Enhydrobacter sp.: one gene and its partner. The protein of the gene in region 2 interacts with the protein of the main gene of each other region in a pairwise test. Links are inferred from orthologs where the notes say so. Each region holds a gene or a part of one and is shown on either strand. Other genes may lie near its edges.

Evidence for each region. The genes of interacting proteins can lie anywhere in the genome.
Region 1: the proteins of OJF58_RS14750 (region 2) and OJF58_RS09810 interact in binary tests that used the Escherichia coli proteins (3 or more experiments, as listed by UniProt). The link is inferred for Enhydrobacter sp. from one-to-one orthologs.

What each region holds. Positions count from the first base shown.
Region 1 is NZ_CP126889.1:1,944,763-1,949,065, reverse strand. Bases 877-3,700 are described here. They hold OJF58_RS09810 (sulfate/molybdate ABC transporter ATP-binding protein), read left to right. Parts: upstream 877-1,681; coding sequence 1,682-2,719; downstream 2,720-3,700. Other genes in these bases: OJF58_RS09800 (cyclic nucleotide-binding domain-containing protein), read right to left, coding at 3,232-3,687; OJF58_RS09805 (class I SAM-dependent methyltransferase), read right to left, coding at 2,716-3,204; cysW (sulfate ABC transporter permease subunit CysW), read left to right, coding at 877-1,678. In the rest of the region: sulfate ABC transporter permease subunit CysT, read left to right, coding at 1-816; more of cysW, read left to right, coding at 824-876; OJF58_RS09795 (ABC transporter ATP-binding protein), read right to left, coding at 3,720-4,303. UniProt on the Escherichia coli protein: Part of the ABC transporter complex CysAWTP involved in sulfate/thiosulfate import. Responsible for energy coupling to the transport system.
Region 2 is NZ_CP126889.1:2,939,485-2,943,963, forward strand. The notes cover bases 1,480-4,479. They hold OJF58_RS14750 (glutamate-5-semialdehyde dehydrogenase), read right to left. Parts: upstream 3,631-4,479; coding sequence 2,329-3,630; downstream 1,480-2,328. Other genes in these bases: OJF58_RS14745 (nicotinate-nucleotide adenylyltransferase), read right to left, coding at 1,480-2,318; proB (glutamate 5-kinase), read right to left, coding at 3,627-4,479. Outside these bases: gpmI (2,3-bisphosphoglycerate-independent phosphoglycerate mutase), read right to left, coding at 1-134; OJF58_RS14735 (hypothetical protein), read right to left, coding at 134-733; 23S rRNA (pseudouridine(1915)-N(3))-methyltransferase RlmH, read right to left, coding at 803-1,261; more of OJF58_RS14745, read right to left, coding at 1,266-1,479. UniProt on the Escherichia coli protein: Catalyzes the NADPH-dependent reduction of L-glutamate 5-phosphate into L-glutamate 5-semialdehyde and phosphate. The product spontaneously undergoes cyclization to form 1-pyrroline-5-carboxylate.

The DNA.
Region 1 (4,303 bases), 1.0 Mb from region 2 along the record:
GCCAGCGCCATGCCCGGATTTGGGCTCACGCTGGGCTACACCCTGTTCTATCTCGGCCTGATCGTGATCCTGCCGCTTTCCGCGCTCGTGCTGGAGGCGGCTGGCCTCGGCCTGAACGGTCTGTGGCAGGTGGCGACCGAACCGCGTGTGCTGGCGGCGCTGCGCATAAGCTTCGGGCTCGCCTTCGTCGCCGCCGCCATCGACTCGGTGTTCGGCCCGCTGATCGCCTGGGTCTTGGCGCGCTACGACTTTCCCGGCCGCAAGGTGCTCGATGCCGCAGTGGACCTGCCGTTCGCGCTGCCGACGGCGGTTGCCGGCATCGCGCTGGCCTCGCTCTACGCGCCGACCGGCTGGCTGGGCGGGCTGTTCGCGACGTTCGGCGTGAAGGTCGCCTTCACGCCGCTCGGCATCCTGATCGCCCTCGTCTTCGTCGGCTTGCCGTTTGCGGTACGCACCGTGCAGCCGCTCGTGGCCGAGATCGATCGCGAGGTCGAGGAAGCCTCGGCGACGCTGGGCGCCAGCCGACGCCAGACGCTCTTGCGCGTCGTCCTGCCGACCTTCGCCCCGGCCATCCTGACCGGCTTCGCGCTCGCCTTCGCACGTGCCGTCAGCGAATACGGCTCGGTGATCTTCATTGCCGGCAATCTGCCCTACATCTCCGAGATCGCCCCGCAGCTCATCGTCATCAAGCTCGAGGAGTTCGACTACGGCGGCGCCACCGGCATAGCGGTGATCATGCTGGCGCTGTCGTTCGCGATCCTGCTGGCGATCAACCTGATCCAGGCCTGGAGCCGGCGACGGCTCGGGGCGTCATGAGGCTGTCATGAACGAGCGCTCGCCGCCGCCGGTCACGACCGAGCCGCCAGCCGCGCGTTTTTGTCTTGTCGTGATCGCCCTGGCGTTCCTGGCCCTGTTTCTGGTGCTGCCGGTCGTCGTCATCTTCGTGGAAGCGTTGCGAAAGGGTCTTGCGGTCTATCTCGCGACCTTCGACGACCACGATGCCCGGGCGGCCATACGGCTCACGCTTCTCGTGGCGGCGATCGCGGTTCCTCTCAACATGGTCTTCGGCGTGGCTGCGTCGTGGGCGATCGCCAAGTTCGACTTCCGCGGCAGGAATCTTCTGATCACGCTGATCGATCTGCCGTTCTCGGTGTCGCCGGTCGTCTCGGGGTTGATCTACGTCCTGCTGTTCGGCGCGCAGGGCCTGTTCGGCCCTTGGCTCGAGGCCCACGGCATCCAGATCCTCTTCGCCTTGCCGGGCATCGTGCTGGCGACCGTGTTCGTCACCTTCCCCTTCGTCGCTCGCGAGCTGATCCCGCTGATGCAGGACCAGGGGAACCTCGACGAGGAGGCCGCGCTCACGCTGGGCGCGCACGGGTTCCGGATGTTCTTCACCGTCACCCTGCCCAATATCATGTGGGCCCTTCTCTACGGGGTCCTTCTCTGCACCGCGCGGGCGATGGGCGAGTTCGGCGCGGTGTCGGTGGTCTCCGGTCATATCCGCGGCGTCACCGACACGATGCCGCTGCATGTGGAGATCCTCTACAACGAGTACAATTTCGTCGCTGCCTTCGCGATGGCGTCGCTGCTCGCGCTGATGGCCGTGGTGACGCTGGCGGCCAAGACGATCCTCGAGATGCGCTATGGCGATGCGCTGGCGCGGACGGCAAGGATCTAGCACATGGACATCCGCATCCTGGGGGTCAGCAAGGAGTTCGGCCGCGTCGGCGCCCTGCGCGGGCTCGACCTCGAGATCAGGAGCGGCGAGCTGATCGCGCTCCTGGGTCCGTCGGGATCCGGCAAGACGACCCTCCTGCGCGTCATCGCCGGCCTCGAATTCCCCAGTGCCGGGCGCGTCTTCTTCGGTACCGACGATGCCACCGGCCTGCCGGTGCAGGAGCGTCAGATCGGCTTCGTCTTCCAGCACTATGCCCTCTTCAAGCACATGACCGTCTTCGAGAATATCGCCTATGGCCTGCGCGTGCGCCGTCGCGGCACGGCGTCGGAGATCGCAAGGCGCGTGCATGAGCTGCTCGATCTCGTGCAGCTGGCGGGCTTCGAAAGAAGACATCCGCGACAGCTGTCGGGCGGCCAGCGGCAACGCGTGGCGCTGGCGCGTGCGCTTGCGGTGGATCCGCGGGTGCTTCTCCTGGACGAACCGTTCGGCGCCCTGGACGCCGGGATTCGCCGCGACCTCAGGCGCTGGCTGCGCGATCTGCAGGGCCGTACGGGCCATACGACGGTATTCGTGACGCACGATCAGGAGGAGGCGCTGGAGCTTGCCGACCGGGTCGCCATCCTGAACGACGGTCGGATCGAGCAGGTGGGCACTGCCGATGACATTTACGACCATCCGGCGACCGCATTCGTCATGTCCTTCGTCGGCGACACGACGTCCATCCCGGTCGATTTCGACGGTCATCGCCCGAGCTTTCAGGGAGTGGGATTCGACACCTGCCTTCTTGGCGCCTATCGCGGACCCGGCCGGTTGTATGTGCGACCCGGCGACATCGACCTGACGGCGCCGCACGCCACGTCGCCTTGCGGCGTCGTGCGCAGCATCCACCGCACAGCGGCGGGCCGGCGCGCCCAGGTCAGTCTCGGGACGGCCGATACGCTGATCGATGTCGAGCTCGACCGCTCGACCGAGATCAAGGCGGGTGCCAAGGTCGGTCTCCGCTTCCGGTGCGGCCGGATCTTCGAGGTGAAGGCCGGTTAGCGCACGAGATAGAGGAAATAGCGGTCCTTCGGCACGCCCGGCGGCTCGGGAAGGCGTTGCCAGCGCGCGACCTCGAGCGCTTGGTTGGCGAGCACATAGCCGCCCGAAGCCGCGAGTTTGTCGAGTGCCGGCCCGAGCCACTTGCCCATGGCGAGGTTCGCCGCGTGATCGCCGGTGCCGAGATCGGTATGGATCAGGGCGGCGCTGGCGCCGAGCAACGCCGCAGCGCGCGGGATGGAATCCTGCGCCTCGCCCAGGAACAGCCGGTCGTCGGGCGGGATGCAGTCGGGATGGGCCGCCACCTTGCGCTCGAAGACATAGATGTCGCGACCGGGAAAGAGCGTGCGCAGATGGTCGTAGGTGCGGCCGTTGCCCAGCCCCACCTCGATCAGGGGACCGGCCACGCGGTCGATCCGGCCCTTGAGAAAGTTGAGGCAATCGCGCTGCGCTTCCATGCGCGCGATGAAGCTGTCGAGTCGGCTCATGAAAGGCGGGCGAAGGAGATTGAAGGATCAGGCTGCCCGGGTGGTCGTCGCTTCGCGCAGTTTCTGATTGGTATCCTCCAGGCGGTGCGCCAGTTCACGCAGCATCGCGATCGCCAACTGAGGAATCTCGCTGACCAGGCGATAGAACATGTCCTTGGAGATCTTGAGCGTCGTGAGCGGCTCGCGCGCCCTGATGGTGGCGGTGCGCGGCACGTCGCCCAGGAGCGCCATGTCGCCCACGAAATTGTCCTTTCTGAGCTCGGCGACGCGGATCTGCCCATTCGGCGTCTCGAGCAGCACGTCGGCGGAACCTCCCAGGATCACGTACATCGCGTCGCCGACATCGCCCTGGTGGAACAGCTCCTGGCCCGCGGCGTAGTTCATGCGCTCACCGGTGAAGGCGATCAGCTTGAGCTTGGCCGGCTCGACCTTGGAAAACAGCGGTATGCCCTTCAGGATCTCGACTTCTTCGTTGAGGTTCATCATACCCTCCCGATTTCCTGCCTGCCTGCGCCCTACGCCGACTGCATGAGCTCGCAATAGAGCCCGCCCTTCGCCTTCAGCTCGGCCGGCGTTCCCTGAACCACGATCTTGCCGGCCTGCATCACCACGACCTGATCGAACGGCTCGGCCTGACTCGGCCGATTGGCAATCCACACCACGCCACGCCCCTCCCTCGCCGACGCCAGGATATTGTCGCGAATGCGATCCTGGGTGCGGCCGTCGAACACCGCGACCGCCTCGTTCACCACCAGGAACTGCGGCCGCTTGATCAGCGCACGCGCAATACCGAGCTTCTGACGCTGGGTCGCCGGCAGGCGCTTGCCCGCCACGCCGACATTGTACTCCAGCCCGACTTCGATCACCGAATCGCGCAGCTTGAGCTCGACCAGGACCTGCGAAATGAGGGCGACGATGCGGGTCTCGGCCTGGGCCTGCCCATAGACCAGGCGGCCGAACAGCACGTTGTCCTGCACCGTGGCGGCGCTGTTGTAGCGCTCGAAATCGTAGAACTCGACGGCGCCCCGCAAGGCGTCCGGCAGGTGCGCGGCGAAGGCACGCCGCGCTGCCAAAAGCCGCTCTTCCATGGCCGCATCGA
Region 2 (4,479 bases):
TGCGGGCAGGTGGCGATCAGCCGGTCGTAGTTGGGCGTCCTCGCATCGAGGATGGCATTGTCGCGCGGATCGGTGCGGAAGCCCCAGCCGTCCAGGATGCAGAGGACGGCGGGGCGGGGGCGGGACTCGGGCATCACGACGCTTTCGGCAGGCTGGGGGGCCGCGCGCGCTCGACCGAGTTGAACTTGTTCGGGCAATGCAGATCGCGCGGATCGATGTTGGGGTTCTGGTCGGGAATCTCGATGGCGCAGAACACGAACTCGCCGCGCGGCTCGCCGTCGATCGTGATGTCGTAGGTATAGGTGCCCGGCGGATCGCCCGGGATGATGCACCAGGAGCGCTGCAGCACGCCGTCCTGCACGACCTCGCGCATGCGCGTCGTCGCCTTGGTCTTGTCCGGGCTCACCTCGGTCTCGGGGCCGGCGATGACCTGCTCGGCGGGCTTGGAGGTCGTCAGCACCTCGGTCAGCGACACGGTGCGGGTCGGGCCGCCGAGATACATGCGCCAGCCGAAGCAGGCGCGGTTGAAGAGCAGCGGGATGGCGTTGGTCTCGTAGTTGCGCTGCTTGCCGTCCTCACCGGTGATCGACACGTAGGGGATGCTGCGCACGGGCTTGGTCACGGAGGGCGGCGTATCCGCGGCCGGGGTCTGCTGGGCGACCGATGCCGTCGACAGCGTCGCCGCGGCGAGCGCGACGAGGGCGGCGGCAGACCGGGGGAGAAGCGGATGCATGGAGCCAATGTAGCCCGGGTTTTTCGTCAGAACAGAGGCAAAATCGCCGCCAATTCTCATGCCCGATGACTAAGCCCGGTGATAGGGATGGCCGGCCAGGAGCTGCTGGCTGCGGTAGATCTGCTCGGCCAGCATTGCCCGGGCGAGCTGATGCGGCCAGGTCATGGCGCCGAAGGACAGGACCAAAGAGGCCTTTTCCAGCAGCGCCTCGGCATGCCCGTCGGCGCCGCCGATCAGGAATGCGACGTCGGACACTGACTCGTCGCGCCAGCGGCCGAGCCGGCGGGCGAAGGCCTCGCTGTCCATCTGCCGCCCGCGCCGGTCGAGCGCGACCAGGACCGCTGCCCGCGGCGCGGCCGCCAGCAGGAGCTCGCCTTCGCGGCGCATCAGCTCGGCAGCGGGCAGCTTGCGCTTCTCCTCGAGCTCGCGCAGCACGAGCGGCCAGCGGATGCGGCTGGCATAGTGGTCGTAGAGATCGCGCTCGGGGCCGCGTCCGGCGCGGCCGATGGCGGCGATGGTGATCTTCACGGCCTCAGGAGGCCTGCCGGCGGCGGCCCGTTCTCGCGGCCTTGGGCCTCGTGGCCGCGTCGTTCTCCAGCGCCCACATCTTCTCCAGGGCATAGAAGGCCCGCGGCTCGGGCCGGAAGATATGGACCACGACATCGCCGGCATCGACCAGCACCCAGTCGCCACCCTGCTTGCCCTCGACGGGAACGGGTCCCCGGCCCGCCTGCTTCAGCCGTTCGGCGAGATGATCGGCGATGGCCACGACCTGCCGGTTCGAGCGGCCCGAGGCGATCACCATGTAGTCGGCGAAGGACGACTTGCCCTTGAGATCGATGACGACGATGTCCTCGGCCTTGTCGTCCTCGAGGGAGCGCCGGACCAGTGCGAGCTGGGTGTCGGCGATATCGCTTCTGTCGGGAAGCGGACGGATCGGGTCGGAGATGGTCTTTCCTTTCGTTCTGGTCCGTTTCGGCCGGACGGCGCGGATCGCCGTGGCCGAATGGCTGTCGAGGCGGCTCGGGATGAAGCACCAGGCGGGCGGCCGGCAATCCGCCAGCCGGCGGGCTTGGCCGGCATCAAGCCGGTAACGCGCAAAGGTGCGGGGGGCTGCCGATTGCAGGGCGGCGTAGCCCCAGCCGGGCCGGGCGAAGGCAGCAATGGGAATGGCCCCGAACAGGTCGCGCCAGCCCTCCCAGTGCACGAGCTGCGGCAGGATGTCGGCGCCCATCAGCCACACGAACCGCGCGCGCGGATAAAGGCGCTTCAAGGCCTGCACGGTGTCGAGCGTGTAGCGTGTGCCCAGCAGCAATTCCGGCGCCTCGACCCGGATGCGAGGGTGCCGGCCGAGCTGCCTGGCGCGGGCCAGGCGGCTTGCCAGCGGCTCCATGCCGTCGCCGCTCTTCAGCGGGTTTTGCGGCGAGACCAGCCACCAGATCTCGTCGAGGCCGAGCCGTTTCAGGGCTTCCAGGCTCACATGGCGATGGCCTTCGTGGGCGGGATTGAACGAACCGCCCAGAAGCCCGATGCGCCGCCGCGTATCGCGGGGCACGCCGGGCATGGGATGGCGCGCCTCGATCACCAGGCGGTGCTCATGGGCGCAGGGTGCCCTTGCCGCGCACGACGTTCTTGTAGGTCGTGAGCTCGACCAGGCCGACAGGGCCGCGGGCATGCATGCGGTTGGTCGAGATGCCGATCTCCGCCCCCAGCCCGAACTCGCCGCCGTCGGCGAACTGGGTGCTGGCATTGTGCATCACGATGGCGCTGTCGACTTCCTTCAGGAAGCGGTCGGCGGTGGCCTGGTTGTCGGTGACGATCGCCTCGGTGTGCTGGCTGCCGTAGGTCGCGATGTGGCGGATCGCGCCCGCGACGCCGTCGACCGTGGCGACGGAAATGATCGGCTCGAGATACTCGGTGCGCCAGTCCTTCTCCGTGGCGGGCAGCGCCTTCGCATCGCGCTTGCGGACCTCGGCATCGCCGCGCACCTCGCAGCCCAGCTCGTGCAGCCTGGCGAGCACGGGCCCGAGATGCGTGTCGAGCGCCGCGCGGTCGATCAGCAGCGTCTCGGCGGCGCCGCACACGCTCACGCGCCGCATCTTGGCGTTGGCGACGAGATCGCGCGCCATGCCGGCATCGGCGTCGCGGTCGACATAGACATGGCAGATGCCGTCGTAGTGGCGCAGCACCGGCACGCGGCTTTCCTGCGTGACGCGATCGATCAGCGAGCGGCCGCCGCGCGGCACGATCAGATCGAGCCAGTCCATCGCCTTCAGGAGCTCGCCCACGGCGGCGCGGTCGGTCGTCGGCACGAGCTGCACGCAGTCCTCGGGCAGGCCTGCCGTCTCGAGCGCCCGCCGCAGGAGCTCGACGATCGAGCGCGAGGAATGGAAGCTGTCGGAGCCGCCGCGCAGCACGACCACGTTGCCCGACTTGATGCAGAGCGCGCCGGCGTCGGCGGTGACATTGGGCCGGGCCTCGTAGATCACGCCGATCACGCCGATCGGCACGCGCACGCGGCTGATCGCGAGGCCGTTCGGCCGCTGCCAGCGCTCGATCTCGGCGCCGACCGGATCGGGCAGCGCGACGATATCGTCGAGGCCCTTGGCCATGCCCTCGATGCGCGCCTCGTTCAGCAGCAGGCGATCCTGCAGGGCGCTCCTCATGCCGGCCGCCCTCGCGGCCTCGATGTCGCGCGCATTGGCGGCGAGAATCGCCGCCTTCTCGGCGCGGATCAGCCGCGCCGCCTCGACGAGGGCGCGATTCTTGGCCTCGGTCGCGGCATTGCGCAACGCGGCCGCCGCCGCCTTCGCGCGCCGGCCGAGGGCCGCCACGATCGTGACAACGTCTTCTACAGGCTTCGTCTCGACGTTCATCGCCGCCCCAGTATAGCTCATTCGACCACGAGGTCGTCGCGGTGGACCATCTCGTCCCGGCCGCGGAAGCCCAGCAGTTTCTCGATCTCGGCGCTCTTTCGGCCGGCGATACGGCGCGCATCCTCGGCGGCATAGGCCACCAGGCCGCGCGCCAGGGTGCGGCCAGTGCGGTCCTTCACGTCGACCACGTCGCCGCGCCTGAACTCGCCGTCGATGCCGGTGACGCCGGCCGGCAGCAGGCTTTTGCCCCGCGCGAGCGCGCGCACGGCCCCGTCATCGACCACCAGCACGCCGGCCGACTTCAGCGAGCCCCTGATCCACTTCTTGCGTGCCGAGAGCGGCGAGGCGTCCGGCAGGAACCAGCTACAGCGCGCCTTGCCGTCGATCAGCGCTCCGAGGGCGCCCACTGTGCGTCCGTCGGCGATGGCCATGCGGCAGCCGGCGGCCATGGCGATGCGGCCGGCCGTCAGCTTAGTCACCATGCCGCCGTTGGAGAGGGCCGAGGCGGCGGCGCCCGCCATCGCCTCGATCTCGGGCGTGATCTCGCGGATCTCGGGGATGTGGCGGGCGCCGGCATCGCTGCGCGGGTCGCCGGTATAGAGGCCATCGACGTCCGACAGAAGCACCAGCGTGTCGGCCGAGATCATCTCCGCCACGCGCGCGCCCAGCCGGTCGTTGTCGCCGAAGCGGATCTCGTCGGTGGCGACCGTGTCGTTCTCGTTGATCACCGGCACCGCGCCGAGACCGAGCAGCGTCGCCATGGTCTGACGCGCATTGAGGTAGCGTCGGCGCGCCTCCGAATCGTCGAGCGTCAGCAGCACCTGCGCCACGGTGATGCCGTGCCGCGCCAGCGCCGCCTGGTAGGCATGG